4 regions of the Halobacillus sp. ABA4_118 genome follow, and region 1 is predicted to be linked to each of the others. Evidence: predicted binding sites of a transcription regulator. Region 1 holds the regulator's gene; each other region holds the start of a gene.
The links. Region 1 encodes LexA, which represses DNA repair genes until DNA is damaged. Its sites were predicted from a motif close to CGAACATATGTTCG; they were not measured.
Positions count from the first base shown of each region.

Region 1 (8,165 bases):
TCGCTGAGGTCAGGGTCATTGACCGCAGCCAATTGATTCTGGACATATTTGCCGGCCGGGCACGGACGAAAGAAGGGAAGCTTCAGGTAGAGCTCGCACAGCTGCAGTACCTCCTTCCACGTCTTTCCGGGCAGGGAACGTCACTGTCCCGACTCGGGGGTGGAATCGGAACCCGTGGTCCTGGTGAAACAAAACTTGAGACAGACAGGCGTCATATCCAGCGCCGGATTGATGATATCAAACGACGGCTGGATGCTGTTGTGAAGCAGAGGGAGCAGTATAGAAAGAGGAGAAAAGAAAACCGGGCGTTTCAGGTGGCTATTGTAGGTTACACCAACGCAGGAAAATCGACATTCTTCAATAGAGTCACAGACAGCCGGTCGTTCGAGGAGGACCTTTTGTTTGCGACGCTTGATCCTTTGACACGGCAGATGAGCCTGCCTTCGGGCTTCCAGGCGCTCGTATCGGATACGGTCGGTTTCATTCAGGATCTTCCAACAACGCTGATCGCCGCTTTCCGTTCCACATTGGAAGAGGTAACGGAAGCAGATTTTATCGTTCACATGGTGGATGCGTCCCATCCGGATCACATCCAACAGGAGAAAATCGTGCTGTCGCTGCTCGGAGACCTCGGTGCTTCGCAGCTTCCCATGCTTACGGTCTATAATAAGATGGACCTTCTGAACGAAGATTTCATTCCGGATTCATTTCCTTCTATAACTGTGAGTGTCCATGATTCCATCGATTTGAAGCGGATCCTTCATAAACTCGAAGAGGTACTTAAAGAAGAATGGGACGAGTATGACGTCTTCATCCCTGCTTCTGAAGGGAAACGTCTGCAGCAGTTCAAAACGTACAGCATGGTCACATCGCTTACGTTCCATGAGGATAAGGAAGGGTATGCCCTTCACGGATATATCCATCCCGACCATCCATTGAAACATCAGATTTATTAATAGAAAGAGAGTGCAGCATGAATATTCAAGCTTTGAAAGAACAAGTAGAAACACAAATTACAGATCAACACAGACACATTGCGCGCATCGTTGAAGAAAACCAATCCAAGGTCCTTGATGCCTTTCAAAAACTACGGGTCAGTGATTCCCATTTCAATCCAACAACAGGATATGGGTACGATGATTTCGGCAGAGATACCCTGGAAGCCTTGTATGCCCGGATTTTTAAGGCGGAGGATGCCCTTGTCCGTCCTCAGCTTATTTCAGGCACGCACGCGATTACGACGACACTGTTCGGCGTGCTGCGCCCGGGAGATGAGCTTCTCTACATATCCGGGGATCCTTATGACACGCTGACAGAAGTGATTGGTACAGAGGGTGGAGAGGATAAAGGTTCCCTTAAAGATTTCGGTGTAACGTATCGGTCCACCCCTCTGGATGAGGCGGGTGATTTTTCCAAAGGAAAAATCAAGGAAGCTGTATCGGAGAAAACAAAGGTTGTCGCGATTCAGCGCTCCAAAGGCTATGACAACAGACCTTCCTTCCCCATTAAAAAGATAGAGGAAATCATTTCGTTTGTTCGCAGCTTGAAAGAGGATGTCATCATTTTTGTTGATAATTGTTATGGCGAATTTGTGGAGACAAAAGAACCTCTTGAAGCAGGAGCAGATCTTATCGCGGGATCTTTGATTAAAAATCCTGGTGGAGGGATCGCCCGCATCGGCGGATATATAGCCGGGAAGAAAAGTCTCATTGAATTGTGCAGCTACAGGCTGACAGCTCCGGGGCTCGGTAAGGAAACCGGGGCCAGTTTGAACAGTCTCCAGGAAATGTACCAGGGGATTTTCCTCGCTCCCCACGTCGTAGGGGAAGCGCTGAAAGGAGCTGTCTTCACATCCAGATTTTTAAGTGAATTAGGCTTTGATACGAATCCGTCCTTCGATGCTCCGAGAACAGACTTGATCCAATCCGTCAATTTTGAAAGTGCCGATCAGATGATCCGATTCTGTCAGGCTATTCAGCAGGCATCTCCGGTGAACTCCCATGTAACCCCACAGCCGAGTGCCATGCCTGGTTACGAGGATGAGGTCATTATGGCTGCGGGGACCTTCATACAAGGGGCGAGCCTGGAGCTCACCGCCGACGGTCCTGTACGCCCGCCGTTCACCGCCTATGTACAAGGCGGCCTTACGTATGCTCATGTGAAAACAGCTGTGATGAAAGCGGTGCAGGGTCTTGCCGATGAAGGAATGGTAAAGGTGGATTCCAGAGCCTACTAAAGCCCTTACAAAAAAGCGTGGATATAGTGTAAACATTCCTCACATATGTTGACATCTTCCCTCTGTCACGTATAATAAAAGTATCATCTTTACGGGAGGAGGCACATCGATGAGTGATGAAATTCGTCGTTCTATGCCGTTGTTCCCGATGGGGATTGTTCAATCGTTAACAGACCTTACAGCCAGGCAGATCCGTTATTATGAGCAGCACGAGCTGATCCACCCTGCCAGGTCTGAAGGGAACCGTCGTATTTTTTCCTTCAATGATGTCGATCGACTGCTTGAAATCAAGGACCTCATTGACCAGGGAGTGAATATGGCGGGAATAAAAAAAGTTCTTAAGCTTGAAGAACAGCCCGAGAACGAGGTATACGATGGAGACCGTGTGAAGGAAGTTCACAATGAATTGACCGATAAACAGCTCCGCCGTATGCTGCAGCAGGAACTATTCACCGCGGGAAGACAAGGGAAACTAGCCATCAGGCAGGGAGAAATGTCAAGATTCTTCCATTAATGAATTTTTGTTGGAGAGGGGTATTTCTATGGGTTTAACAAGAGAAGAAATATTTAAGAAAATCGACGAGGAAAATGTCAAGTTCATCCGTCTGCAGTTCACGGATATGCTGGGCACAATCAAAAATGTGGAGATTCCACTAAGCCAGCTCGACAAAGCACTGGACGGAAAAATGATGTTTGACGGATCCTCCATTGAAGGATTTGTTCGTATCGAGGAGTCAGATATGTACCTGATCCCTGACCTGGATACGTTTGTCGTTTTCCCATGGACGTCAGAAAAAGGGAAAGTGGCCCGATTCATCTGTGATATTTACAACCCGGACGAAACTCCTTTCGAAGGATGCCCGCGCTATAACTTGAAGCGCAACATTAAGAAAATGGAGAAACTCGGATTCTCTGCCTTTAATATCGGTACAGAACCTGAATTTTTCTTGTTTAAATTAGACGAAAAAGGCGACCCATCCCTGGAGCTGAATGACCGTGGCGGTTATTTTGACCTCGCTCCTACCGATCTTGGGGAAAACTGCCGTCGTGATATTGTGCTGGAACTTGAGGAGATGGGCTTTGAAATCGAAGCCTCCCACCACGAGGTTGCCCCGGGTCAGCATGAAATTGATTTTAAATATGCAGATGCTGTGAAACACTGTGATGATATCCAGACCTTCAAGCTTGTTGTTAAAACGATCGCGCGTCAGCACGGTCTGCATGCAACCTTCATGCCGAAGCCTCTGTTTGGTGTGAACGGATCTGGTATGCATGCCAACATGTCCCTCTTTAAGAATGGGAACAATGCGTTCTTTGACGAAAGTGGAAAGGAACAGCTTTCCGATGTGGCTTATCAGTTCACAGCAGGCATTATTAAGCACGCAACAAACTTTACAGCGGTGACCAACCCGACTGTAAACTCCTATAAGCGTCTCGTGCCGGGATATGAAGCGCCATGCTACGTAGCCTGGTCCGGACAGAACCGCAGTCCGCTTGTTCGAGTACCGACGTCCCGTGGCATCAGCACACGTATTGAAGTGAGAAGTGTGGATCCGGCCGCCAACCCTTACATGGCAATGGCTGTCCTGCTTGCTGCAGGTCTTGATGGTGTGGAAAATGGACTTCAGGCTCCAGCACCAGTAGACCGCAACATTTACGTTATGGATAAAAAAGAACGTGAGGCTCACGGTGTCAAAGACCTTCCTGCAACATTATATGATGCATTGGAAGAGCTTCAGGAAGACCCGATCATGGTGGAAGCTCTCGGTGAGCACCTGTTCGAGCATTTCATTGAAGCGAAGGAAATCGAATGGGATATGTTCCGTACCCAGGTTCATCCTTGGGAGCGCGAGCAATATCTGCAGACCTATTAAATAGAAAGACAGAAGGCCCTGACTTACATAAGTCGGGGCTTTTTTATATTTTCCTCAGCATCTGCCGTTGGAATCACCCCGAATCCTGGGAGAAAATCTAACATGGTTCATCATTTTATAGGAAAGGCCGACACCAACGTTCTTATCCAAGCATACATTTGGAGTAGGATGATAGAAGAATGTCCTAGTAAACCCCCTTTTCCAGGAAGGAAGAGTGGAGAGAGGGATGTATATGGCAAGATTAATCAATCCAACAGGGAAATGGAATGGACGTACAGTAGCTTTGGATGATGGACATGGAATGGAAACTCCGGGAAAAAGAACGCCATACATTCAGGAATTAGGCAGACAAATCAAGGAGAACGAATACAATCGTAAAGTTGTACAGTATTTATCGAACATTCTGCTGGATCATGGATTCCGCGTGCTTCTCGTAGCACCGACAGATGAAGACACACCATTATCCTACAGGACGAGAGCGGCCAATGAGAACAATGCGGATATTTATGTATCCGTTCACTACAATGCTTTTGATGGGTCCTTTGGCGGGGCAGATCCAAACGGAATCGAACTTTACGTCTATCCCGGATATTTGAACCGGTCCGCCGGGCGTCTTGCTTCATCACTTGCGAAATACTTACGCCAGGGCACCGATCAAAACTTCAGAGGGATTAAAGAAGCGAACTTCCACGTTCTACGTGAAACGGATATGCCGGCAGTGTTAACAGAGAACGGCTATATGGATAACAAGCGGGAAGCATTATTGATGATTGACGAACGCTTTCAAAAAGAAGTTGCAGAGGAGCACGCCCGGGGCATTTTAGAATACTTTGGAGTTCCGTTCAATGGCGGAATCGACTATCTTTCGCTTGGGGATACCGGCGCGGAAGTCAAGGAAATGCAGGAGAACTTATTAAAACTGGGTTATACCATGAATGGTTATGGAGCTGACGGCAGCTTCGGTCCTGCCACAGAAGCGGCAGTCAAGGCTTTTCAAAAAGACCAGAAGCTTGAAGTGGACGGCTTTTATGGACCGAAAACGAAAGCGGCTGTGCAGAAAGCCTTGGAAGACCTGGATAAAGGAGAAGAGGAAATGGAAAAATTGGCAGTTGTCATAAATTCTTTTGCGGATTTTCCTGCCGTTGAAGCGCTGGCAATCCGTAAAAATGCATTAATTGCACTTAGAGCCGTAGCAGAAAAACGTCAGGTGGCTGAACAAATTATTGTGGCTGGAGGAGGCACAGATGGGCTTAAGGGGAGTAATTTTATTGACTTGACGGGAAAAACCAGATTGGAAACCTCCCAAAACATTAAAAATTATTTAAGTAAATAAAAGAGCTGCAAAACATTCCAGTGTACATTTCCCTTGTTCCTGCATATAATAAATGTAGAACAAATGTTCGGTTAAGGGGTGTGCAATATGGAAACGATTTTCAAACAGTCTGTAGAAAATAAGAAGATCATCGATATGATCTATTTATCTAAGGGGAAACATTGGTCTCAGCGTTCTGTAAGAGTGATTAAAAACCATCCTGATGCCATCCTTGCTTATTGTCTGCAGAAGAAGAGCGTCCGCACATTTTTGAAGAAGAATATTTATTCTGCTGATTTCCGGAGACGGAATAAAAGAAATCGTACGGGGGCTTCTTAACGTTCATATTCTCATGTTCAATACAAAAAACGGCGGGATTGCTCCCGCCGTTTTTTGTACGTGTATTAATGAACGGTACGGTATAAGCCGACGACTCTTCCGAGAATGGATACATCATTTAAAATGATCGGTTCCATCGTGGCATTTTCAGGCTGAAGACGGATGTGATTCTTCTCTTTAAAGAATCGTTTGACAGTAGCCTCTTCCTCTTCCGTCATAGCCACAACTATATCCCCGTTCTGGGCAGTCTGCTGCTGTCTGACAATGACCATGTCCCCGTCAAGAATGCCCGCCTCAATCATACTTTCTCCTTGAACGATAAGGACGAACGTATTGTCTTCCGATCCTGCAAGCGTATCCGGGAGGGGAACATATTCTTCAATGTTCTCTACCGCCGTAATCGGTGAACCAGCCGTAACTTTACCGATGACAGGGGCATAAGTGGCTTCCCCGCGGGGGATACTGTGGTCTTCTTCCAGCTCAATCACTTCGATGGCCCTTGGTTTCGTAGGATCCCTGCGGATATATCCCTTTTTCTCAAGACGGGATAAATGACCGTGGACGGTGGAACTGGAGGCCAGCCCTACAGACTGACCGATCTCCCTTACAGATGGGGGATATCCTTTTAGTAGAACCTGTTCTTTTATGAAATCTAGTATTTCCTGCTGCCGCTTTGAAAGTTTGCTCATAGATTAGCACCTCGTACATAGGATTATAGTAACCACATTGTACCATGCCATCCTCAAAAATACAAACAAGCGTTCGAAAAAAGTCGTTGACAAGAACATACATTCGTCTATAATAGGTATTAGAAAACGCGAACAGAGGTTCTTAGGAACGTTCGTTCTTAAATGGAGGGTTAATTATGTTTAATAAACTATCAAAACTGGACTACACTTATATCGTTTTGTTTATTGTTAGTTTTGCTATTCTCTATTATTCTATGGTTACAAGCGGATAAATCTTGAAAACCAGTAGAAGCGGGGACATACATCATGAGAGTAATCCTATATTGTCGCGTAAGCACGGAAAAAGAGGCCCAGGTCAGCTCCTTGAAAAGACAGAAGGCAGAACTGCATGCCATGGCCGAACATCATGGAATGGAAGTGGCTGCCTGTATAGAGGAGCAGGCGAGCGGGTATGAGATTGAACGGGAAGGTGTTTTCCAGATGCTTGATGCTTTTTCCAATCACGAAGCAGAGGCTCTGTTGGTTCAGGATGAGACGAGGCTTGGCAGGGGAAATACAAAAATCGCTTTGTTCCATCAATTGAACCGGTTGAATGTTAAGGTTTATTCCTTAACCCATAACGGGGAACTGCATCTTTCCGAGTCAGACTCCATGGTTCTTCAGATTGTGGGCATCGTTGAGGAGTACCAGAGAAAAATTCATAATATGAAAATCAGGCGGGGGATGCAGAAAGCGGTCGCCGAAGGCTATGATCCATCTTCGAACCTGTCCAATCAGCATCTGGCAGCGGGGAGAGAGAGGAAGGAATTTCCGATCGAAGAGGTTGTCAGGCTCAGAGGGAGTGATTTGACGTTCAAGGACATTGCGGCAACACTAAGAGGGCTTGGGTATGATGTATCCAAGGCAACGGTTCACCGCCGCTATCAAGAGTACATATCACTTGAAAAAGAAGAATAGGCAGGTTACTATAGGAACATAAGGGAGACAAGAGTCTTAGGGCTGCTTGTCTTTTTCATGTTCTAAAGCTGATCCAGACTATAAAAAAAAGGAGAAGGATCTATGTTATCTCAAGAAAAATTGGACCGTATAAACGAATTAGCCAATAAATCAAAGCAGCAGGAATTATCGGAAGAAGAGAAAAGCGAACAGAAGAACCTGCGTCAGGAATATTTACAGAGTGCCCGTAAATCATTCAAAAACCAGTTGAAAGGTGTCACGGTTATCGATCCTGCCGGGAATGATGTGACCCCTGCCAAACTGCGTCAAATGCAGGAAAACGAAAAGAAAAACTAAACGACTGGACCGATCCGCATCTTCTTTAAAAGGTGCGGATTTTTTTCGTTTAATTCTACAGAAACACGGGGAAATTAAGGAAGGGCGGAGGACAAAAGTTTGCACAACGCCTTGTTTCATTATAGGATAATACATGGTACATATACCTGTACAGAAAGGGGATTATTGGAAATGGCAAAAAGTCTTGAACAAACTTCAATTGATACCATTCGAACACTAACGATCGACGCAGTAGAAAAAGCAAGTTCCGGTCACCCGGGTATGCCTATGGGGGCTGCTCCAATGGCTTATAAACTCTGGACGGAATTTATGGATCATAATCCTAAAAATTCAAACTGGTTCGACCGCGACCGTTTCGTCCTCTCCGCAGGACATGGATCCATGCTTCTATACAGCCTTCTGCACCTTTCCGGCTATAACGT
Region 1 is NZ_JBSWWS010000001.1:3,419,333-3,427,497, forward strand. Features, by position in the region: gene hflX (GTPase HflX) at 1-956, shown strand, start outside; gene ACXAGL_RS17490 (methionine gamma-lyase family protein) at 974-2,236, shown strand; gene ACXAGL_RS17495 (MerR family transcriptional regulator) at 2,346-2,750, shown strand; gene glnA (type I glutamate--ammonia ligase) at 2,779-4,110, shown strand; gene ACXAGL_RS17505 (N-acetylmuramoyl-L-alanine amidase) at 4,343-5,443, shown strand; gene ACXAGL_RS17510 (hypothetical protein) at 5,531-5,761, shown strand; gene lexA (transcriptional repressor LexA) at 5,827-6,450, opposite strand; gene ACXAGL_RS17520 (YneB family resolvase-like protein) at 6,757-7,407, shown strand; gene ACXAGL_RS17525 (DUF896 domain-containing protein) at 7,510-7,743, shown strand; gene tkt (transketolase) at 7,915-8,165, shown strand, end outside.

Region 2 (8,165 bases), 350 kb from region 1:
CGGAAATAACGACCCGGAATATTCGTACAGAGTTGAGCCTGAAACTGCTCTGGTCATTCATGACTGGTATTATGATGACACATGCTCGGAAAAGGAGTTAGAAGAGCTGCGTCAGGAATTGGAAACTCTTCAAGGAGAGATCACCCTTCTTCAGGAACAGATTCAGGAGCTTGAGCTTGAGCGGGGGCAGTGGCTTGTAAGAGAAGGGGAACTTGTGAATCGGATTGAAGATCAACAGCAGATCCTCAATGAAATCAGAAGACTGGTCGACAGCGAAACATAACGAAAACAAAAAAGAGCTTTCCGCTTATCCACGGAAAGCTCTTTTCTATTAAAGTCCGGCTTGAAGAATAATATCTCCCTGCGGCGTTTGGTTGCCCGTCTGTGGTTCCTTCGTAATGGCAACAGCATCCCACGATTTTTCTTCATTTATCGTAAATGCTACTCCACCACTGCCGGTATCATTCGTTGTGAAAGCACCAGCCGGTTCGGGTGTCTCTCCTTCAATCAGCCATACTTGATACACTTCGCCTGGTTCCAGGTTTTCCAGATTCTGCGTTTGTACGAGAAGCTCCTGTTTAGTTTCCCGGTTTAATAACGTAGCTGTTCCAGCAGCATTGGTCCCTTCAGCAGAAGCCAGTTCTGTCTGCTGCAGCGGTGAAGCTGTACCGGATTCGCTGTCCTCCAGTTCGGAAAGAACTGTTTGGATTTCCGTAAGGCTCGATTCCAACTGTTCATTTTCTGAGGCCAGATCGGATACTTCCAGTCCAGTATACACGTTCATACCAATGGAAAGAAGCAGTCCTGCAGCCAGTACACCTGACCAGGCTTTCCACTTCACAGGTCTCTTCGTACGGACAGGTGTGTTGTCTTCCTCCTCATTTGAGAAGACTTCGTCCAATACCCTCTGCTTCATACCTGAAGGTGGTTCCGTCTGCTCCATATACGACGGCAGATCCCCCATCAAGTCTTCCAATTCCTTCAGTTCTTCCTGGCACCGGGGGCATTCGGATAAGTGTTTTTCAAACTGTTTTCGCTCGATATCTGATAATTGATCATTTATATAATCCAGGATGTGGTCACATGGTTTATCGTTCATAAACGATCCCCCCTTCTTTCTCAAGGTGCTCTCTCAATTTCTTCAGCGCCAGCCGGACACGTCCTTTGACGGTACCGAGGGGGATATCACATTTTTCCGCAATCTCTCTTTGAGACATCCCTTGAAAATAAAAGAGACAAATCATTCTCTGTTGTTCGTCCGGGAGCGTATGAACAGCTCTTCGAAGCTGATCCCGCTCCTCTTTATCTTCAATTTCCTGCTCAACGCCCGGCAGGTCTTCATGAACAGAATCACGCTGATCCCATTCTACTTCCTGAACTTTTTTCTTTCTTATTAAATCAATGGAAGCATTCCTGGTAATCGTCAAAAGCCAGCTGGAGAACTTTCCCCGCCCGCTGACATACTGACCGGCCCCTTTCCCTCTCCACAACTTCATAAATACATCCTGCATGACTTCCTCTGCTGCCTGCGAATCCTTCATCATTCGAAAGGCAAAGGAGTACAGCAATTTTTCATATCGGTCGTAAAGAACTTCAAGGGCCTCTTTATCTTTCTGCCTGATTCGTTCATACAAATCCAAGTCTGTCGGTTGGGCCATTCAGAAATCTCCTTTAAATCCATAATGATACTAGTATATCTGTTTTTATCAAATCCTTCACGTTTTATATAGAATACGGATAAAAACAAGTTTTGGATGTGTCTGAAGCAAAAAAATCATCCGCCCCGCAAAACGTGGAATTCACCGTAATGCATGATGGATGCCTTTCCCAAACAAAAACCCCCGCATAAACTAATTATGAACAGGGGGTGAGATCATGAGCTACGGATACGGAGCAGGCTTTGCGCTGATTGTTGTTTTGTTTATTCTCCTTATTATTGTTGGAGCTGCTTATGTTAAATACTAAAATGAAACGCCGGTCAGAGTGCTCCACTCTGACTCTTTTCTACTTTTGCGGAAATGCATGGAGCAACCTGTCCGAAAGACGGCTGACTCTTGCCCGGTTGTAGCGCTGAATCATGATGAAGGGCAGATTAAACAACAATGCATACATAATCATGATCCACCCCGCCCATGCTGGATTAAATAGAAAAAACAAGGGCGCAGGGAAAATCTGCATCCAGTGTGAGAGTTCCGATCTGGTAAGCTGCTCTTCCAGCTCACTATATGCATACACGTTTCTAATCGATGCCGCTGTCTTTCCTCTACCTTTGTTCACCCATTTCCTCGCTTCCGGAAGCATTGTTTTCCATCTATGAATTCCGAAAGACCGGTAAATACGCCCACGACCTTCCCAGCTCTTCGTCCTTAATAATGGATGCAGGAACCGGATAAAGGAAGCAGGTGCCATAGCTGTGATGCCGCTGACAGCTAAATGGATGAACAGCCATATAACTGCATTGAAGACCATCGATTCACCTTCTTTTCTCCTTTTCCATATACATAATAATCAAATCCTTATCAGCTGGTGCTTCTCGGGCTTCGTTTTCCCCTTTTTCCAAAGGTGTATTCACCTCAGCCGGTTTGATTAATGTAGGATATCTAAGGGAACACTACCCTAAAAAAAGAGAGGTCTTTTATGTTTATCCAGTGGATTGCTCGTCTCCTGCGTATGCTTCCTAATAAAGCAGCACGCACGTCTACCATTCAAAAACAGAAAGTAAAGAAGCGGGTCGATGTTTTAGTCGACACTTCGATTGCTCCAGTAGCGGTCACCTATTACGAACCGCTTCACTCTACCTATAATAAACCACCGGTTTATATAAACCTCCACGGCGGGGCCTTCATTATGTATAACAAAGAAATGGATGACCCGTACTGCCGGTACCTGGCTAACAGGACAGGTTGTGTGGTCATCAATGTAGAATACGGCAAAGCGCCGGAACATCCCTTCCCTGCTCCAATCATCCAGCTCTATGAAGTATTGGCCTGGGTGAAAAGCAATCCCGAAGGTCTGAACATCGACCCTGACAAGTGGATGGTCGGAGGGCAGAGCTCAGGTGCCAACATCGCTGCTGCTTTGTGTTTATACTTGAAGGATCAAGAGGAGCCTCAGCCCCTCCTCCAGGTTTTATCGTGTGCCATGCTTGATTTTGCTACCCCGTTTTCTGAAAAACCAGAACCAGATAAATGGCGTTCCAAATACCCTCAGTTCGCCCATTTTCTGAACCTCTGCTATGTCCCTGAACAAGGACAGGACGTCCATCCCTACGCATCGCCTGTTTACGCAGAGAATGTCAGCGGTGCAGCCGAAACTGTCATGATCACAGCGGAATATGATGCCTTCAAGCCTGAAGCGGAGAGATACGCGAAAAAGCTGAAAAAAGCAGGTGTCCCTGTCCATCACCGCCTATTTGAAGACTGTTACCACCTGTTCACGCATCTTGGTCCCACAGAAGCAGCCACAGAGGCATGGGATACGATCGCCGCTCACATCAGGAAGGCCGCTGCTGAATCAGGCGCACCAATCAAGCAGATATCCTCATAAATAGAAATCCCCCTCCTTAATGAGGGGGATTTCACCTTGTAGAGAAACCCCTGTTTCTTTACAAGCTTTTTTTCTTACCGCCAGGAGCGAAAGCCCCTTGCTGGATGGAGGACAGTCTTTGCTATATTCCGGCAGGCAGCCGTCATCAGCGCAGCCCATAGCGTTCTTTTGAATCTGCGAACCTGTTTACTCTCCTATTTATTCTAACCCGGCACGAGGAGCGTTCGGTGGTGATGCCTGCGGGAACAGAACCGAACGCTCCACTTGGGCAGGCGGCCTTCCTGACCAAGTCAGCGGAGGGCGTGCCCGCGGCATTCATTCACCAATAAGCGGAAAGTGACCCTTCCCACGACAAATGGACAACTCTAACTGGTTAGCACAGGCTTTTTTTACAGCCAAAAAACCCCCTCCATAAAGAGGGATTATTTTCCACTGATCATAATCTGCATGGCGATGAAACTGAAGATGAGGCCCTGGGCTTTTTGGAGCTTTCCTGTCGAAATCCGGTGAAGCACGTGCTGTTGAATTTTTTCTGCTAACACGGAGACCAGGAAGAATACAAGAAAAGCCTGGGTGATAAAAATCAATCCGAGTAAAAGCATCTGTAGAGAAACACTCCCGCGGGACGGATCGGCGAAAGGTGGAAGAAGGGCAAGGAAGAATAACGATACCTTCAGATTGAGAAGGTTCATAAGGATCCCTTTCCTGTAAAGCTTTTGGTATTTTTCCGAATTCCCCTGCGCTGCTCCATTCGCTGGTGCTCCACCCCGGAAGGATTGAAAAGCGAGAAAAAGCAGGTAAGCGGCCCCTGCATATTTCACGATTTCAAACGCCGCCGCTGATTGATAGATGACCGCTGATACTCCAAGGGCAGCTGCTGACACGTGGATCACCAGCCCAGTGCACAGCCCAAGGGCCGTAACAATCCCCGCCTTGGCCTGCTGGACAATACTTTGAGCCAGCACAAAAAGGATGTCCGGTCCCGGACTCAGTGTCAACAAAAGGGAAATCCCGATAAATGATAAAACAACAGAGGTTTCCAAAGCGTTACCTCTCCGCTCCTTCTTCGCCTGTTTCATACAGTTCCAGGGGCAGCTGATCAGGGTCCTTGAAAAAAGTAAATCTTCTTCCGGTATACGGATCAATCCTCACCTCTTCTACAACCACCCCTTTTTCCTCCAGCTCTTGTTTGGAGCGTTCCACGTCCTCTACGGCAAAAGCGAGATGTCTGAGACCTCTTGCTTCCGGATCATCCGGCCGTTCTGGTGGTGATGGAAAAGAAAACAATTCGATTTGATTTTCACCTGCTTGAAGATCGAGTTTATAAGATGCCCTTTCCTCCCGATAGTTTTCAGCTATTACCGGTAAACCGAGAATATGTACATAGAAATGTTTCGAAATTTCATAATCTGAACAAATTATTGCAGCATGATGAATTTGTTTTACAAGCATCCCATTCCTCCTCTGAGTAATCTCTTCTACTATAACGGGACAAACGATTTCCTGTCACCATTCTCTTCGAATTTTATTGACTTTTCCATGAAAGCGTTCTTATAATAGAGCAAACAAATGTTTGACTATTCAAACATTTGTTTATGAAGGGGGAATTATGATTAATGGAAAAGTTGACCACACGTGAGCGTCAGGTGTACCAGCAGATTGTCAAAAACCCTTATATATCCCAGCAGACCCTCTCAGAAGCTCTTCAACTCTCCCGTTCCACAGTAGCTAATATTATTTCCGGTCTCGTTCAGAAAAATGTCCTTCTCGGTCGTGCCTATGTGTTGAACAAATCCAGACAGATCCTCTGCATCGGAGGCGCCAATGTCGACCGGAAACTCCACACCCATGAACCGCTTCAAATGTACACATCCAACCCTGTCTATTCCCGTTCCAGTGCTGGAGGTGTGGCGAGAAACATCGCCGAAAACCTTGGAAGGCTGGGCTTTCACCCTTCGCTTATTACAGCAGCCGGCATGGACGCTGACTGGGACATGATCGAAAAAGCCTCCCGCCCCTTTATGAATCTGGAAGGTACTCTTCATCTCCCTCACGCCACCACAGGTACATACACAGCATTGATGAATCCTCAGGGGGAATTGCTTACTGCGCTCGCGGATATGGAGGTTTTCGAGGCGATTGTTCCTCCCCTTGTTATGAAAAGTGAAATAAAGATGAGGCAGTCGGAATGTATGGTTGCTGACCTCAACTGTCCAAAAGAGACGTTGGAACTCCTGCTTAGGATGAGCCGCAGTTTCTCGGTCCCCCTTGCGTTCGTTACCGTCTCTGCCCCTAAGATGAAGCGCCTGCCCAAAGATCTGCACGGACTTACGTGGCTGATGACCAATATTGAAGAAACCGAAGCTCAATTCGATATGTCCATTGACTCCAAAGAAAAATGGTACCTTGCCGCAGGTTTATGGCTGGAGATGGGCATCGACAAAGTGACCATTACCTCCGGAAAGGACGGCGTCGTCGTTGGGGAGAAGGAAGGAGGTATCCATCACTTCCCCTCTTTTTCAACAGGGGATGTCAGCGATGTGACTGGTGCGGGAGATGCTTTCTGTGCCGGTGTTTTATACGGATGGATGGAAGGCATGGAACTTCAGGAAATTATAAAAACGGGGATGATGAATGCAGTAAAATGCATTCAGTCCCCCTACACGGTCCGGCAGGATTTGACCCCGTCCCTGCTGACCCAGGATGTGGAGGAATTTGTATGAACCCTTATGTAGACATCTCCGAAGAAGTGGCTTACGCTCTGGCAGAAAACCTCCCCGTAGTCGCTCTTGAATCGACCATCATCTCACACGGCATGCCGTTTCCTCATAATTTACAAACGGCGGAGGACGTGGCTTCCATCATACGGGAGCATGGCGCTGTACCGGCCACAACCGCCATTATGGATGGAAAAATCAAAGTGGGACTCACAAAAGAAGAATTAAAGAGACTTGCCTCTGAAAAAGAAGTGATCAAAGCGTCCCGCAAAGATATTGCGTACCTTGCTGCTTTAGGAAAAACAGGTGCAACGACCGTGGCAGGGACGATGTTCTGCGCCGGTCTTGCTGGTATCTCGGTGTTTGTAACAGGCGGCATCGGCGGTGTCCATCGCGGCGCCGAGTCCACGATGGATATTTCAGCGGACCTTGAGGAACTGGCTCAAACAAACGTCGCTGTCATATGTGCCGGCGCGAAATCCATTCTCGATCTCGGCCTGACACTGGAATACCTGGAGACAAAAGGAGTTCCTGTACTCAGCTATCAAACAAATCTGCTTCCTGCCTTTTTCACAAGATCGAGCGCCTTTTCCTCCAACTATCAAGTCAATCATCCGGATGAAATCGCAGCTGTCATCGACACCAAATGGTCGCTCGGCCTTGACGGTGGCCTGGTCATTGCCAATCCTATTCCTGAACACAGCGCACTGGAAGAATCCTACATGAACCAAATGGTCGAGGAAGCTTTACATGAAGCCGGTAAGCGAAATATTACGCAGAAGGACGTTACCCCCTTCCTGCTTGATTATATCCACAAGGCGACACAAGGAAAAAGTGTACAGGCGAACATCGCGTTAATCAAATCCAATGCGGCCTTAGGAGCAGAAATAGCGGCTGCCTACCAAAAGCAAAGACATTCCGTCCAATAGATATAGCTCCTATATCAAAATGATGACATTCCCCTGCGTTTTTTTACAAATAATGGGCCGGATGCCCTGTTTCCTGTCAGACAGCACTAGGCCATCTAAAAACCGGGAATAGGAGAATATAAGTCATAAAACCCGAGGAGGATGATTATGCTGTGGCTGCTGCTCGGTATTCTGGCTGTCGTTATTGGTGTGTCGATCTATTTCGATCGAAAAAGAAGGAAACGCATGAAGCGGGAAACTCAGTCTGAGGACGCCCACCGGTTAAAGGAAACCTACTATATCGATGGAGCGGGAAGGAAATCATCAGATCCAAAGTACAATAAACAATTGTAAAAACAGCAAAAGGACAGGGATTCCCCTGTCCTTTCACTGTTTCATTAAAAATCGAATTCATCCGGATGTGGGCCGCTGCGGGCATTCTCATTGAGTGCGTCCAGTTCTTTCATCTCTTCATCCGTTAATTCAAAATTGTAGATGTTGATATTATCTTTTATTCGGGAAGGCGTCATGGATTTCGGTATGGTTACGACATCATGCTGGATATCCCAGCGCAGAATAATCTGAGCCGGTGATTGATCATGACGCTGCGCCAACTGCTGGATAACCGGGTGATCCAATAGATCCGCATTCATTAATGGAGACCATGCCTCGACTTGAATGTCGTGTTTTTCCCCGTATTCACGAACCTCCTGCTGGGTCAGTTTAGGATGAAACTCCACCTGGTTGATAACAGGCTTGACCTCAGCATAGGACAACAGATCATCCAAATGGTGGACTTGGAAGTTACTAACGCCAATCGATTTTACGCGCCCTTCTTTATAAAGGGATTCCATAGCTTTCCACGGCTGTTCATATTTCTTATTCCCCGGCCAGTGAATCAAGTAAAGGTCCAGATAGTCCAGACCCAGTTTCTCTAAACTTTCTTCGTAGGCATTGATGGTCCCTTCATAATCGAGGCCGTCATTCCACACTT
Region 2 is NZ_JBSWWS010000001.1:3,772,362-3,780,526, forward strand. Features, by position in the region: gene ACXAGL_RS19370 (glycoside hydrolase family 113) at 1-283, shown strand, start outside; gene ACXAGL_RS19375 (anti-sigma factor) at 332-1,099, opposite strand; gene ACXAGL_RS19380 (RNA polymerase sigma factor) at 1,089-1,658, opposite strand; gene ACXAGL_RS19385 (YjcZ family sporulation protein) at 1,876-1,965, shown strand; gene ACXAGL_RS19390 (glycosyl-4,4'-diaponeurosporenoate acyltransferase CrtO family protein) at 2,005-2,469, opposite strand; gene ACXAGL_RS19395 (alpha/beta hydrolase) at 2,638-3,546, shown strand; gene ACXAGL_RS19400 (LysE family translocator) at 3,969-4,589, opposite strand; gene gloA2 (SMU1112c/YaeR family gloxylase I-like metalloprotein) at 4,594-4,998, opposite strand; gene ACXAGL_RS19410 (carbohydrate kinase) at 5,163-6,269, shown strand; gene ACXAGL_RS19415 (pseudouridine-5'-phosphate glycosidase) at 6,266-7,192, shown strand; gene ACXAGL_RS19420 (hypothetical protein) at 7,340-7,525, shown strand; gene ACXAGL_RS19425 (aldo/keto reductase) at 7,570-8,165, opposite strand, start outside.
Region 2: ACXAGL_RS19410 (carbohydrate kinase) is a predicted target of LexA. The motif match lies at 5,109-5,122, and genes of this name have one in related genera.

Region 3 (8,165 bases), 390 kb from region 1:
CCCCATATGGTGGATCTGCGTGACCGGCTGGGGGAAACGGTGCAGCTGGCTGTTATGGAAAATGATCAGCTTCTGATCATCGAGGCGGTCGAAGGAACGAAGGAACTAAGGTTTTTCTCCAAAGCAGGTCAAACCCTCCCTGTCACCTATGGTAATTTCGGAAAAGTATTCCTGGCTTTTATGGATATCAAAAAACGGGAGCATTATTTAGCCGGCCAGCCACTGGAGAAATATGGATCCCGTTCCATTATCGATCAAGGGGAATATATAAAGCAGCTGCAACACGTAAAGGAAGAACGGCTATCCAAAAGCGTGGATGACCCGATTGATGGATCGATCAGCATGGCCGTACCGATTTTCAGCAAAACTGAAACCGCCGCAGCCCTCTCCATCGTCGGTGCAAAAACCGATCAGCTCCTGGCTGATCAGGAAAAATGGGAGAAACTCCTTAAAAAAGCAGGAGAAGCTGTATCAAACGAACTCTCCAAAACATAACAAAAAGACCGCTGCCCTGCAGCGGTCTTTTTGTAGATGAACCTCATATTCCCCTATCTTCTCCAGGAACTTAAAAACTCTCCCAGACCCTTTCGTTTCATTTTTTCACACCGTCACTTGGGAAGGTCGTGAGAAGCGTTCGTTGGGGACGCCGGCGGGAACAGCACGGGCCGAGGATCCACTTCGGCAGGTGTTCTTCCTCTCCAAGTCAGCGGAGGCCGTGCCCGCCGCAAGCATCCACTGATAAGCGGAACACGACCATACACATGTCTTGCGAAAAGTAGTATTTTCCGGACACAATGAATCCGGCCTTTGTCTGTTAAACGTCGGTTTCCACCTTTCACACACGGGCTTTCACGTCAGCGACAATGGAGGTAATGATGTGAAAGGAATCCCATTCTCCATCAGAATAAGAAATAATCGGATACTCCTTCGGGAACAGCTTCTTTTGAATGTCATGATTGGACAGTCCGAATTCGTGAAGGTGCTTGATTTCTGCATAGAGGTGCTGGAGATGGTCCAGTTTCTCTTCCAGGCGGCTGCGCCCATCTTCTATATAACCGCCATGACCACAAAACATCGGTCCAAAATCGTAAGTGAGCACCTTTTGTATGGAGTTCATGATCTGCGGGATGGACTCCTCCCGCATGATTACCTTTGTCTTCGGCCGTACGTACAAATCTCCTGAAAATAACAGGCCACGATCTTTGTTGAACAGGGAAACGTGATCTACCGCATGGCCCGGCGTTTCAATCACTTCCCAGTCCAATTGACGGGAGGAAAGCCGAGACGGGTACGGGACAGGATGAAAGGCTTCCCGAAGCCCCCACGTCTTCCTTCGGTATTCCGGGTAAGGAGCAAATTCCTTACACGTATCGATGCCGGATGGGTGAACATAGATCGGAGAACGGTGGTGCTGTTCCAGCCACGCCGCAGTCCCTGTATGATCTTCGTGGTTATGCGTCAGAGCCGTCACATCTATCGGCATGCGTTCATAAAACGAAATGAGTTCATCTTCAAAATGACGGGTGCCCGTATCTACAATCATACCGTCCACGTAATACGCATAAACACTGCCCATATGAGGGACGACCATTTCCACACATGTGACCTGCTCTTTTTCAAAGACTTGAAACATAGGATTCACTCCTTTTTAGATTCTTTCCCTATTGTAACATGAATGAATAATCATTCACTATATAATAAAGTCATCAAAGAATAAATGGTCCGTGTCGTAGAAGTGGTTATGTCTAAAGTGGTTGCACTGCCTCCTTTTTCGCAGGAATCACCGGGTCCCTGATCCGTTTGGAAAAACATGCGTTTTCTAGTGATTCCAAAGGAGCGATCACCAATACTTGATCATGGATAGGATTTTCCCCACGCAAGCGGCCGTGACGCATCTTGTACTGTTTTTTTGAAACGGCGAAGGAGCTATGCCAACCTTTCTCTATCATCATAGCGTAAAGCTCCACAGGCACCGAGGAGCGTTCGGTGGTGACGCCTGCGGGAACAGCACGAGCCGAAGATTCACTTGGTCCAATGGTTTTCTTGACCAAGTGGATCTTCGGCTCGTGCCCTATCAACATGACATACGGACGACTCTAACTGGATAAGACGAACTTTTTCTACAGACTGAAAAAATAAACACCCCTTAGTGGAGTGCTTATTTTTTGAAAGTTTTCCAATCGAGTTCACTCTCATTAAGAAGCTCTTCAAAACTCTTATTGGCTTCTCTGCGCTTTCTTTCTTCCATCCGGCGCTGCTTTTCCTGTTCTTCCCGTTCTGCTGCCTGCTGTTTCCATTCATTCTGCTTCGACTTGAGTTTGGATAAAACATCGGCGTTCAGCTGGGAGCCCAGCGAGCCTTCTTCCAGTTTCTTTTTACTCATATCGTCGCTCCTTCTTTCACGTCTTTGATCGGGATGATCGGATTCAAGATACCATCAGGGCTGGAAAGGCGGAAAGTGCCGCGGACAAAATCAAGCTTCATCTCCTTTTTGAAGAAAATGGCCTGCTGGTTGTCAATAATGACCGGATAATCCTCATTTTCCACTTTCTCATCCGTCGTCCGCTCTTCATGCTCCAGACGAAGGGTCGGGAGTCCGTTCACTCCACAGCCGCACCCTTCAGTATCATAAAAAAGGCGGAGAAGCGGCCGGCCGGCTTCCTGTATCTGCTCGAGCTGTTGTTTAGCTTCATCTGTGATGCGTAGTTTCATCTTTCATCCCTCCTGTCCTTCTATTGTAAAAAATCCTTTAACAAAGAACAATCGTTTTGATTTTATTCGGCATAATGTCCGCCAACTAGACGGCTGCGGTGTCGAGCTGTGCCGGCGTCCGTCCAGGAAACCGCCCGGAGCAGCATATCCTGGCCGAACCGTTCACGAATCTCATCCATGACATATCCGAGGTCACGTTTTTTATCCTTTCCTTGATCAAACAAGTCCAGCTGAACACTGGCATCCTCCGTAATACTGCCAAGCGAAATGGATAGGCGGCGGACGACTCCCCCGTTGTAAAAGCGGTGAAACAAAGTGAGGCAGGCATGATAAATATCCATCGTAATGCTTGTCGGCTGATTGATGGATACAGACCGGTGAAAGCCGCTGCCATCTTCCCTTTTACTGTAGCCGATACCGAGCGAAATCGTCCGGCCCGCATGGCCCTTGCGGCGCGCACGACGGGCCACCTCCTCACACATCTCCAGGATAACGTACTTCACTTCCTCAGGATCCGGATAATCCCTGAGGAGAATCTGACTTTTTCCATAACTCACCTGGCCATGGATAATCGGAGCTCCCGGATCGGATAAGTCCACCCCATTCGCATGGTAATAAAGTTGATTCCCCATCACACCAAACGCCTTCTCCAGTCGTTCCAGCGGAAATTTTGCCAGCTGGCCGACTGACCAGATGCCCATCCGGTTCAACCTATGCTCCATCCGCGGGCCGATCCCCCACATCTCAGACAAAGGGGCGACGGGCCACAATTTCTCCTGAAAGTTCTCAAACGTCCACCGCGCTATGCCCTTCTTTTTCGCTTCCAGATCAAGACACAGTTTGGATAACAGCATATTCGGTCCGATTCCGATGGCGGCATCCAAATGGAAGGTTTCCTTCAATTCATCAATAATCATCTGTGCCGTCTCATCCGGACGGCCGAATTTGCCTTTGTTCCCTCCAACTTCCAAAAAGCTTTCATCGACACTGTACGTATGGATGTTCTCTTTAGGAACGAATTTATGAAAGAGGTGCGTGACTTGCGTAGACACCTCCAAATATTTCCTCATTTGAGCGGACACAATCACAATATCCGGTGACGATGGTATTTCAAACAGACGGCTCCCCGTACGGATGCCGTATTTCTGTTTCATGGCCGGTGTCGCAGCCAAAACAACGCTCCCTCTCCGGTTCATATCCGCAACGACCGCCAGGGAACAAGTTAAAGGATCAAGCCCGCGGTCAATCGCTGCACAGCTGGCGTAAAAACTTTTCATATCCACACAGAGGATGCCACGATCCTGATAGCGGGTGTAATCAATATTCGGATTGCTCATGTCCCTTCTCCTTTCGTTTTTACTACTATTATGCGAATATATGTTCGTGTTTGCAAGTTCCAATTCCTGTAATCCTGTCTTGAAATATAAAAAAACCCCCGGCCAGCAGGCCCGGAGGTTGGATATCCTTATTTTTTCTTAAACTGTTTATGCATGATTTTTTCGACCGCTGAGGGAGCTACCGCGTATACTTTACTTCCTGAATTCATCCAGGAAGGCAGGTTGATCTCCCGCTGTTTCGTGAATAAGCGGCTGATGACGACTCTTGCCACCTTATTCGGATCCAGCATCATCTTATCCACGGCTTTTTCATAATTCCCACTCGGGTCCGCCTGCTTAAAAAAGTTTGTCCGGACAGGACCGAGGTTGACGCTCGTTACATGAAGGCCGAGCGGCTCTACTTCCATCCTTAAGGCGTTGGTAAACCCAAGCACGGCATGTTTCGTAGCGGCGTAAACAGCGGATTTCGGCGTCGCCATCTTCCCAGCCTGGGAGGCGATATTCACAATATGCCCTTCCCCGTTCTGAAGCAGGTGGGGCAGCAGTTGATGAGTTGCGCGGAACAATGACGTCACATTGACTGACACCATCCGGTCAATATCCTGCCAGTTTGAATCGGCTACATAATCGAACACCGCCACCCCTGCATTGTTAATCAATGCATCGACAGACCCCTGTTCATAGCAGATTTTGTCAATGGTGTCTTTCCATTCTGCATCATTGGACAGATCGGCTTTATACCACGGACAGGATGTGCCGAAAGTGCTTTCGATGGTTTCACTCATCAGTTCCAGTTTATCCTCTGACCTGGCCGTCAAAATCGGAACAGCACCTTCTGATGCTGCATGGATGGCAAGAAACTGTCCGATTCCGCTGGAGGCCCCGGTAATCAGGATCTTTTTTCCCTTTAAACGTTCATTCATATGATCACCCGTTCATTTCGTAAAATTTCTCCCCTTCTATGATAGAGGTTTTCAGCCGATTTATCGACTCCAAATAATCCAGCTGTCCTACGGTCTCCGACATCGTCAGCCCAAGCTGGGATTCTACATGCTTGGGAAACAGACGCTCACATACGTCATAGGCACGCTGCGGTCCGTCCTTAAACATGCGGAAAACTTTTTCCGCCCGCTGCTCCTGCTTTGTCAGACGGGTTTGTATAAGAGCATTCACATCACCGAACACCTTCCCATGGCCCGGATAAACCGTGTTCATGTTCAAAGGAAGCAGTTTCTTCATGGAAGCCCGGTACTGAAGAAGAGGCTTCGGCCGTCCTTCTCCCGGACTGTAGGCAGGCTCCAGTAAAGGGTTGGAGGAAATATGGGCAAGAAGATGATCTCCCCCGATCAAGGCACCGTCGTCTTTCCGGAAAAAGGACAGGTGGTTCTGGGCATGCCCAGGGGTTTCAAGCACCTCCCATTCGTCATGGCCGGGGAGAATACAGCCTTCTTCCAGGAGGTGCGTCATTTTCCCTTCTGCCGTCCATTTCAGCGGTTTTTTCAGCCCTTTCAATAGAGAATCAAAGCGCTCCGGGACACCCGATTCCTTATACACCCACTTAAAAAATGATTCGTACCGTTCAAAGAAGCTGTCATCCCTCTCCAGCCACGGCTTCAATTTAGGATGACCTGCGATCGTCTGGACACGTGAAAAACGATCCACCCAACCCATATGGTCCGGATGATGATGAGTAAGGATCACCTGCTCAATATCCTCAGGCCTGTACCCTGTCATTTTCAACTGATCGACAAGCGCGTTCCAGGCATCTTCTGTACGGACACCGGCATCCACAAGGGTAAGGCGGTCCCCTTTCAACAGGTACGTATGGACATCTCCCACCGCATAGGGCGTAGGCATTGTGATTTGAGTAATTGTATCTTTCAATGTTTTCATACCCTTCCTCCAAACTGAATGAACATTCATTTCTTATATTGTACCATGTTTCTTTTCGGATTTCCCGCATACGGATGTTTAAATATCCTATAATTCGTAATACTCTTTCTAGTAGCACTTTTTCAAACACCCTTCAAAAAAGTCTTACAATTCTTTATACTTTAACGCGTCTATGTAAAAGAAAGAACTTTTTGAAAAGCTGTAAGGAGGAGAATCATGGAAAAACAGGAGAAAAAAGGGCTGACAATGCGCCTGCTTGACGGCGTGGAACGTATCGGGAACAAACTTCCCCACCCTGTTACATTGTTTGCTGTTTTTGCACTGCTGGTCATCATTGCTTCATGGATTGCTTCCACAGCAGGTGTTGAAGTGGAAGATCCCGCTTCAGGTGAAACCCTGCAGGTGGTGAATCTGCTTTCCAGTGAAGGTATTAAATATATGTTTGAAAGCATGGTTGAAAACTTTGTAGGATTCGCACCACTTGGAACCGTGTTGGTCACGATGCTGGGTATCGGGATTGCTGAAAGGTCCGGATTGATCAGTGCGATGCTCCGGGGTCTCGTTACTTCCGTGCCACGCTCATTAATGACCGCTTCCCTCGTTTTCGGAGGAATTATGTCCAGTATGGCCGCAGACGCCGGGTATGTCGTCTTGACGCCCCTCGGTGCCGTACTGTTTGCCGGCCTCGGCCGACATCCGCTTGCTGGACTTGCAGCTGCTTTTGCCGGTGTATCCGCCGGATTCAGTGCCAACCTGCTGCTGACCGCTCTGGATCCACTGCTTGGTGATTTAACGATCCAGGCAGCTGCTACCATCGATCCGGAGTATGCGGATACGATTTTGTATACGATGAACTATTACTTCATGATTGCCTCTGTGTTTGTATTAACGATTGTCGGTACCATTGTGACAGATAAAATCGTTGAGCCGCGTCTTGGCACCTATAAGGGCGGCGTGAAGGAAGAAGTCAACTACTTAACAGCCATTGAGAAAAAAGGAATGACAGGTGCACTGATCGGTTTCATCGTGACCATCGCTCTCATGGCTCTGCTTGTTGTACCGGAGTGGGGACCGCTGCGTGATCCGGATGATTTTCTTGCGTCTCCATTTTTCCACAGTCTCGTTCCTGTTATATTGATTCTGTTCTTTGTCCCAGGATTTATTTATGGAAAAGTGACGAAGGAAATTAAAAACGATAAGGATGTCGCCGGGCAGATGTCCGATACGATGGCTTCCATGGGCATGTACATCGTCCTTGCCTTTACGGCAGGACAGTTCGTTGCCTACTTCAACCATACCAACCTTGGTAAAGTGATTGCCGTCAGTGGCGCGGAATTCCTCGATAACCTTGGCTTTACAGGCATCGGCCTGATCATCGCCTTCATTTTTGTGGCCGGATTCATCAACTTATTTATCGGAAGCTCTTCCGCTAAATGGGCCATTATGGCGCCGGTCTTCGTGCCACTTATGATGCAGCTCGGTTATTCACCGGAATTGACAACCCTTGCCTACCGGATTGCCGATTCTACGACCAACGTCATCTCACCGTTGATGCCGTACTTTGCGATTGTGATTGCTTTTGCACAAAAATATGATAAAAAAGTGGGCATTGGTACACTGATTTCCGCTATGCTCCCTTATTCCATTGCCTTCTTCATCATCTGGATGATTATGCTCCTCATCTGGATGATGACAGGTCTTCCCATCGGCCCTGGTGCCGGATTTGAATACAATGGATAATCAAAAAGCCTGGAATGATTTTCATTCCAGGCTTTTCTTATGTGCTTCACGCTTTAAATAGTTCGTGAATCGTTTCGGTTACGATTTTTGGAAGCTTTTCAAAACTGTAGGTCAACTCAAGCCGCTCCGTCCACTGGTGAGGATCCCTACCCAGAGGGCCTACGTTAATAATCGGCATTGTGATCGATTCCATGTCTTCCGCCGGCCATTCAAACCCATTTCCGTGAATCGGCATCTGTTTCGTCAAATCCGTCAGGGACGAGCGGGCGGATGTCGGGCCGATGAAGCTCAAATCTGACAACCCTGTAAAGTACTCCACTACTTCAAGTTCTTCTCCATAATGTGTACGGGCATAATCCATAGCTGTCTGCGCTCCGTGCTGGATCATTGGATCGTGGTGCGAGGAAACCGCCGGGTAAAACGGTGGACTGTAAAAAAGAACAATCATCGGACTGATATCCTTACACAGGGAAGCGAGACTCT
Region 3 is NZ_JBSWWS010000001.1:3,809,297-3,817,461, forward strand. Features, by position in the region: gene ACXAGL_RS19585 (IclR family transcriptional regulator) at 1-495, shown strand, start outside; gene ACXAGL_RS19590 (MBL fold metallo-hydrolase) at 836-1,633, opposite strand; gene ACXAGL_RS19595 (YqkE family protein) at 2,159-2,383, opposite strand; gene ACXAGL_RS19600 (iron-sulfur cluster biosynthesis family protein) at 2,380-2,712, opposite strand; gene ACXAGL_RS19605 (Y-family DNA polymerase) at 2,775-4,049, opposite strand; gene ACXAGL_RS19610 (SDR family NAD(P)-dependent oxidoreductase) at 4,178-4,972, opposite strand; gene ACXAGL_RS19615 (MBL fold metallo-hydrolase) at 4,977-5,942, opposite strand; gene ACXAGL_RS19620 (AbgT family transporter) at 6,159-7,682, shown strand; gene ACXAGL_RS19625 (M20/M25/M40 family metallo-hydrolase) at 7,729-8,165, opposite strand, start outside.
Region 3: ACXAGL_RS19605 (Y-family DNA polymerase) is a predicted target of LexA. The motif match lies at 4,083-4,096, and genes of this name have one in related genera.

Region 4 (8,165 bases), on a different contig from region 1:
GATTTCCCCGCTGCTCATCCGGATCACCTGATGGGCCATCTCTCCGATTCCCTGGTTATGAGTAATGATGAGTACGGTCGTTCCGTACGTTTCGTTCACGTATTTCAGCAGCTTCAAAATATTCTTACCCGTATCCTCATCCAGGGCCCCCGTAGGCTCATCACATAACAGGATGTTGGGATTTTTAATTAATGCACGGGCGATGGCCACACGCTGCTGCTCTCCACCACTCAATTGAGAGGGGAATTTATCTTTTTTATCAAGCATTCCCACTTTTCTCAGCGTATCCTCCATAGAAAGCGGATTACTGCTCAACTCCCGGCCGACTTCTACATTTTCCTCAACAGTAAGAGTGGGAATAAGGTTATACTGTTGGAAAATGAACCCAATATTTTTTCTTCGATATTCCGTCAGCTGTTTGTCCTTCAATTCATCAAGCGTCCGGCCATCCACTACAATCTGTCCTTCGTCATAGCGGTCGATGCCGCCGATCACGTTCAAAAGTGTGGATTTACCCGATCCGGAAGGTCCTAGAATTGTGACAATCTTTTTGTCCGGTACAGTCAGACTCGCCTCACGCAGCGCCTTAACCATCACCTCTCCGCTTTGATACGTTTTTGTAACCTTTTCTGCGAAGATCGCCATTTCATCATCCCCATTAAAAAGTTTTGTAATATTTTATGTTTTATATTTCATTTTAAGTTTACAACACCCCTAAAAAAAGTCAACTACTTTTGTAATATTTATATGATATTATTTCATTTTTATCACATCCATCTGATTTGTTTACTGTTTACATACAAAAAAACCGGACAGAGCTTTGTATGCTCTGCCCGGTTTTCCTTAGAAAGAGGGAAGGTTGTCCAGGTTGTTGGATTGTATGCCATCCGGCTCACTGCGCAGATGGTCTTCCCCATCCTTACCACGAATCAGGTTCACGTGTTCCAACTCACCGATGCGCGCCATTTCGTGGGCCTGCTTATATTCGACCACACGCCCTGACGCCAGCTGCATCTCAACAATGCTTCCCTGACCGTTCTTTTTTACAGCGACAATTCGTTCCGGCATAGTTCTCAACCTCCTCCCTTATAGAATCCCCTGAAGCGTTGAGGCTATGAACAGCAAAGAATGGAAAAAGCAGCCGCTTCCGGCTGCTTTTGATTACATATCGTGCGATGTTTTTTGTTTTTGACGGGAATGACGGGCCTGCTTGGCTTTGTGTGAGCCCTGCGCCTTTTCGCCATATGCCTGATCCGGACCGAGAGGAATGTCCGGACGTGTTTGTTGTTTGGGTCCCATGCGGCGTCCACCCATTAGAAACCGCCTCCTTATCTGCGTTTTCGAGCAGGCTCCGGCCCCTCCATCATCGTCGCCCCTGGATAACTGAGGCTCTGATCACGGTCGGACTGGACCTTTCCGGACTTTTTCAATTTCTTTTCTTGTCGATCTCTACCCATGATTCCTTCCTCCCTTCCTGTTTAGTATGAAACAAAAAAGCGGAGTCATGCCTGGGAATCACTTTTTATAATCATCCAGAAAGTCTTTTTGAAAGCTGGTGGATACTTTGGTTTCATCCGGATTCGTCAACGTGCGGAAAGGGTTTTTCCCGTATTTCTCTGTGAGTGTATCAATGGTTTTATACAATTTTTCCTTACCGGCATACTGTTCATAATTGAATAGATCAAGCTGCTGGGTGACCTCGGATTTTTCTGCGAGGTCACCGGCAGTTACACCGAGAAGCCGGACAGGGTCCTGGTTCCAGTGCTGGTCAAAAAGCTGGATGCTGTGTTGGAACAGTTCATCGGGTTTACTGATAAATTCCTGAAGCTGGCGGCTCCTCGTCACCGTTTTCCGGTCATGATACCGGATCATGAGCTGCACGTTCCTGGCAAGGACCTTTTTCCCGTTCATCCTCGCAGCAACCTTATTGGAAAGCCGGCGCAGGACGGTTTGGATTTCATCCTCGTCCGTCGTGTCATGAGGAAGCGTTGTGGAAGTGCCGATACTTTTGAAATCATGCACAGCTTCAGGGTCCACCAGTCTGTCGTCCATTCCGTTGGCTCTGTTCTGCAGACGCTCTCCATTGATACCGAGGATCCCTTTCAGTTCTATGACGGAATGCAAAGCAAGTCCGCCGATCGTTTCGATCCCAATTTTTCTTAACTTCTCTGCTGTTTTGGATCCCACGCCGTGCATGTCTTCAATCGGAAGCTTCCAAAGCGTACGCTCGAGATCCCTTTTTCTTAAAATGGTTATCCCCATGGGTTTCTTCATATCGGAAGCCATTTTTGCCAGAAATTTATTCGGAGCAATCCCGATACTGCATGGAAGATCAAGCTCTTCGGCGATCCGCTGCTGAATGCGTTCTGCAATTTCAGGAGGAGAACCTTGGTCGGAACAGTCGGTAATGTCCATGTAGCCTTCATCAATGGAGACAGGTTGGACGAGAGAGGTCACATCGGCGAGAATTTTGAACATCTCTTTGGATGCTGTGCGGTAGCGTTCAAAATTCGGCCGCATCACCATCAGGTCCGGACAGAGTCTTCGCGCTTCTCCAAGCGGCATGGTCGTTTTCACTCCGTATTTTCTTGCTTCATAGCTGCTCGTCACGATGATCCCGCGTCGTTCTTCCGGATTGCCGGCAATAGCTAAAGGCTTCCCTTTTAAGCTGGGATCAAAGGCAGCTTCCACTGAAGCATAGAAGCTGTTCATATCCACATGAAAAATGACCCGCCCTTTTTTTGGATACCACTTTGAAGCCATACGTCTTTCCTCCATTAGAACATTTGTTCTTTTATTATAGCATAGACCACGGGATGTATGGTGCGGACTGCTCGCACTGGAAAAGGCTGCATCATTCAAGTGAAAAAACAGCCGAAATAAAAACCCGCACGGCGCTTGAGATACACCGTACGGGTTTTGTATAGAAGAAGGGACTCTCCCTCTTCGTTAAGATGCCGCTTCTTCAGCAATAGCTGTAATAAATTCGGCAATTTTTTCAAGTTCAGCTACAGGGATGCGCTCATTGGTCGTATGGATTTCTTCGTAACCGACGCTCAAGTTCACCGTCGGAACTCCATGGCCGGCAATCACGTTGGCATCACTGCCGCCGCCGCTGCGGAGCAGTTCGCTTTCCCGGCCGATCCGTTTGGCTGCCGAGCGGGCCACTTCGACCACTTCGTCACCAGCCTCCTGCTTATAGCCCGGGTACATGACCTGGATATCCAAGTCCACTTCTCCACCCATTTCTTCTGCTGTTTCATAAAATGCCTGTTTCATTTTCTCGACCTGCTCTTCCATTTTCGCAGGGTCGAGCGAGCGGGCTTCAGCGAGAATTTCGGCATGATCGCATACGATGTTGGTTTTCTGACCACCTTCAAAGCGTCCGATATTCGCTGTCGTTTCCTCATCAATACGTCCCAGAGGCATTTTTGCGATGGCGCGTGACGCCAGCGTGATCGCTGAAACCCCTTTTTCAGGAGCTACACCGGCATGAGCCGTTCTGCCTTTGACGACAGCATTGATTTTCGCCTGTGTCGGAGCCGCTACGACAATATTTCCAACCTGCCCGTCACTGTCAATCGCATAGCCGTATTTCGCTTTCAGGAGCGAACTGTCCAGAGCTTTCGCACCGACAAGGCCGCTCTCTTCTCCGACTGTAATAACGAATTGGATATCTCCATGCTCTACGCTCTGCTCTTTCAGAGAACGGATAGCCTCAAGGATGGCAGCAATCCCTGCTTTGTCATCCGCACCGAGAATCGTCGTTCCGTCCGTGACGACATACCCGTCCTCGATGGAGGGTTTCACGCCGTTCCCTGGCACGACGGTATCCATATGCGAAGTGAAGTAAATCGTATCGGCTCCATCTTTCGAGCCTTTGAGATTACAGATCAGGTTGTTGGCTCCGTGACCTGTCGCGGAAGCCGCCTCATCTTCCAGTACTTCAAGTCCGAGGTCCGTGAATTTCTTCTTGAGTACTTTGGAAATCTCTGCTTCCTGCGTTGTTTCGGAATCAATTTGGACGAGTTCTAAAAATTCGTCCAGCAAGCGCTGTTTGTTGATTTCTGCCATGGATATTTCCTCCTTCATATGTAACCACATTCCTCTTTGTACGTTAGCGGAACGAAAGAATCATGTCAATTAAAGAGGAATATTTCCATGCTTTTTATAAGGACGTTCCTCCCGCTTGTCCTGCAGCATATCCAAAGCCTTTACGAGTGTGCTCCGCGTTTCCCGTGGATCGATGACATCATCGATCATCCCGAGACCTGCAGCAACGTATGGGTTGGCAAAACGTTCGCGGTATTCATTGATCTTATTCTGCCTCGTTTCTTTAGGCTGGGCACTTTCCTTGATCTCCTTGGCGAAAATGATGTTGGCGGCTCCTTCAGGCCCCATGACCGCAATTTCAGCGTTCGGCCAGGCGTAGACAAGATCCGCTCCTATAGACTTACTGTTCAGCGCCACATAGGCCCCGCCATACGCCTTTCGGGTGATCACTGTAAGTTTGGGCACCGTAGCTTCTGAATAGGCATAAAGAATTTTTGCTCCGTGTCGTATGATTCCCCCGTGTTCCTGTTTAATACCAGGGAAAAATCCGGTTACATCCTCAAACGTAATAATAGGGATATTGAACGAATCGCACGTACGGATAAATCGTGCGGCTTTATCGCTGGAGTCGATATCCAGCCCGCCGGCCATATATTTCGGCTGATTGCAGACAAGGCCGACAGCCCTGCCGTCCATACGGGCAAAACCAACGACAATGTTTTTGGCAAAGTCTTTTTGAATTTCAAAGAATGACGACTCGTCCACCACTTCATCAATAATGACGCGGACATCATAAGGACGGATGGGATCAAAAGGAATCTTATCGGTCAGGTCCGGACGGAAATGATCCCTCGTTTCTTCCTGGATCATTGGTGTTTTCTCTTCGTTATTCTGAGGAAGATAACTGATGAGCATCCGTACAGCATCCAGGGCCTCCGCTTCATCCGTTGTCTTCATATGGGCATTTCCACTGAGCGTATTGTGAACGCCGGCGCCTCCGAGATCCTCAGCGGATATTTGTTCTCCCGTGACCGTCTCTATGACTTTCGGTCCCGTAATGAACATCTGGGACGTCTTTTCCACCATGATGACGAAATCGGTGATGGCCGGTGAATAGACCGCTCCACCTGCACACGGTCCCATAATGACTGAAATCTGCGGGATGACTCCTGAATAGATCGAATTGCGGTAAAACACCTGCCCATATCCATCCAGAGATGAAACCCCCTCCTGGATTCTCGCTCCTCCCGAGTCATTCAAACCGATGAAAGGCGTTCCGTTCTTGGCAGCCAGATCCATGACGGCAGCAATTTTCTTTGCATGCATCTCCCCCAATGCTCCGCCATACACTGTGAAATCCTGGGCAAAAAGATACACACTTCTCCCATCAATTTTCCCGTATCCTGTGACTACCCCTTCTCCCGGGGCTGTTTTGCCGTCCATCCCGAAGGCATCATGACGATGCTCTATGAAAGGGTTCAGCTCAATGAAACTACCCTCATCCAAAAGGTGATCGATCCGTTCACGGGCCGTCCATTTCCCTTTTTCGTGCTGCTTATCGATGCGTTCGTCCCCGCCGCCGAGTTCAACCTCTCTGCGCTTATCGTATAATTCGTTGATTTTATCGAAAATATCCATGTCTACTCCCCCTTCCCTGGCTGCCAGAGTTCATAAAGAACACCGCCGGAAGCTTTCGGATGCATAAAGGCAATATCGGCCTGATGAGCACCCGTTTTCGGCTCTTCATGAATCATTCGGATTCCCTGTTCCTTGTATTGCTGAAGGCGTTTATGCAGATCATCGACTTCCAAGGCGATGTGATGGATCCCACTGCCTCTTTTCTCCAAAAAGGAAGCGATGGCGGAGGTTTCATTCAGAGGCTCCAAAAGCTCCAGCTTCGTCTCACCAATTCTTAAAAAAGCAGCACGAACATGCTCCGATTCTACGTCCTCTACAGCTTCCAGTTCCATACCCAGCGTATGCTGATAAAAAGGAAGCGCAGCATCAATGCTTTCCACTGCAATCCCGATGTGGGCAATTTTCTTTGGAGTGCTGATCGTTTCCTGATGGATCAGCTGCTTAATATAAACGGCAATAGCGTCTGTCGGCGATCCGCTGGTGAAAATTTTGTGGACCCCTTTTCCTTCCAGATAAGGAATATCCTCAGCCGGAATGACTCCTCCACCGATGACAGGGATGTCATCGGCCCCTTCCTTTTTGAGAGCTTCCACTACTTTTGGAAACAAGGATTTGTGCGCTCCGGATAACGAAGATAAACCGACGACATCGACATCCTCCTGCACGGCAGCCCGGGCAATCTGCACCGCAGACTGTCTCAGACCTGTATAGATGACTTCCATTCCGTGGTCCCGGAGAGCCTGGGCGATGATTAAAGCGCCGCGGTCATGCCCATCCAGCCCTGGTTTAGCTATAAGTACTCGAATTGGCTTCATACTGACTCATCCCTTTCTACATCGCTGTATATTCACCGAATTCATCACGCAGGACGTTGGCAATTTCCCCGACTGTGGCATAAGCCTGGACAGCCCTGACGATCGGAGGCATGACATTGTCCTGCTCCGCTGCTGCGTTGCGGAGTTCCTGAAGGCAGCGATCGACGACTTCCTGATTTCTCTGCTCTCTTACCTGCGTTGTTTTTTCTATCTGTCCTTTTTCAAGGGCTTCATCCACTTTCAAAAGATCCGCATGGATTTCTTCATCCACCTGATACTCGTTCATGCCGACAACGATATCCTCTTTGGATTCCATCCGCTTCTGCGCCTCGTAGGCTGCCTGATGGATTTCCCGCTGCATGTAGCCCTTTTCTACAGCCTGAACAGCCCCGCCGAATTCACTGATCCGTTCCAGGTATGCACCGGCCTCTTTTTCAATCTGGTCGGTCAAGGACTCGACATAGTACGACCCAGCAAGCGGATCGACTGTGTCAGCGACACCACTCTCATTGGCAATAATCTGCTGTGTCCGGAGAGCAATTCTCGCAGAATCCTCTGTCGGGAGCGCCAGCGCCTCATCCCTGGAATTGGTATGAAGACTCTGGGTGCCTCCTAATACAGCGGCCAGCGCCTGCATCGTTACGCGGACAATATTATTATCCGGCTGCTGGGCCGTCAGCGTACTTCCACCTGTCTGGGTGTGGAAACGCATTTTCCAGCTCTTTGGATCCTCCGCTTTGTAGTGCTCTTTCATGATTTTAGCCCACATCCGGCGTGCTGCCCTGAATTTGGCTGCTTCTTCAAAAAACTGATTGTGGGCATTAAAGAAGAAGGCCAGGCGGGGAGCAAATTGATCCACCTTCAACCCTGCTTCAATGGCAGCATCTACATAAGCCATGCCGTTGGCGATCGTAAAAGCGACTTCCTGTACAGCGGTCGATCCTGCTTCACGGATATGATAGCCGGATATGCTGATGGTGTTGAATTTAGGCAGGTGCTCTTGACAGTAGGCAAAAATATCTGTGATGAGCCGCATGGATGGTTTTGGAGGATAAATATACGTCCCTCTGGCAATGTACTCCTTCAAAATATCGTTTTGAATCGTACCGGTCAGCTTTTCCCTCGGCACGCCCTGCTTCTCCCCTACCGCAATGTACATCGCAAGGAGAATGCCTGCGGGCGCGTTTATCGTCATGGAGGTGCTCACTTGATCGAGTGGAATTTCATGGAACAGCTGCTCCATATCTTTCAGTGAATCAATCGCTACACCGACTTTGCCGACTTCCCCTTCAGCCATGGGGTCGTCTGAGTCATAGCCGATCTGTGTCGGCAGATCAAAGGCGACGGATAAGCCTGTCTGGCCCTGCTTCAGCAGGTAACGGAAACGCTCGTTCGTCTCTTCTGCTGAACCAAAACCGGCATACTGGCGCATCGTCCAGTACCGGGATCGGAACATCGTCGGCTGAATCCCTCGCGTATATGGATACTGCCCTGGAAAACCGATTTGGTTTATGTAATTTTCACTTAATGATTCGGGTGTGTAGAGACGATCCACAGGAATATCCGAACTCGTATGAAAAGAATGACGGCGCTCTGGGAAACGCTGCATGGTTTTTTCTACATTCTTCTCCCATTCCTGCTTGAAATGTTGTCCATTGG
Region 4 is NZ_JBSWWS010000002.1:17,882-26,046, reverse strand. Features, by position in the region: gene ACXAGL_RS19815 (ABC transporter ATP-binding protein) at 1-645, opposite strand, end outside; gene ACXAGL_RS19810 (DUF3892 domain-containing protein) at 844-1,068, opposite strand; gene ACXAGL_RS19805 (small acid-soluble spore protein P) at 1,162-1,314, opposite strand; gene ACXAGL_RS19800 (YpzI family protein) at 1,329-1,457, opposite strand; gene ACXAGL_RS19795 (DNA polymerase IV) at 1,516-2,763, opposite strand; gene ACXAGL_RS19790 (M20/M25/M40 family metallo-hydrolase) at 2,950-4,074, opposite strand; gene ACXAGL_RS19785 (acyl-CoA carboxylase subunit beta) at 4,144-5,691, opposite strand; gene mce (methylmalonyl-CoA epimerase) at 5,694-6,506, opposite strand; gene ACXAGL_RS19775 (acyl-CoA mutase large subunit family protein) at 6,523-8,165, opposite strand, start outside.
Region 4: ACXAGL_RS19795 (DNA polymerase IV) is a predicted target of LexA. The motif match lies at 2,780-2,793, and genes of this name have one in related genera.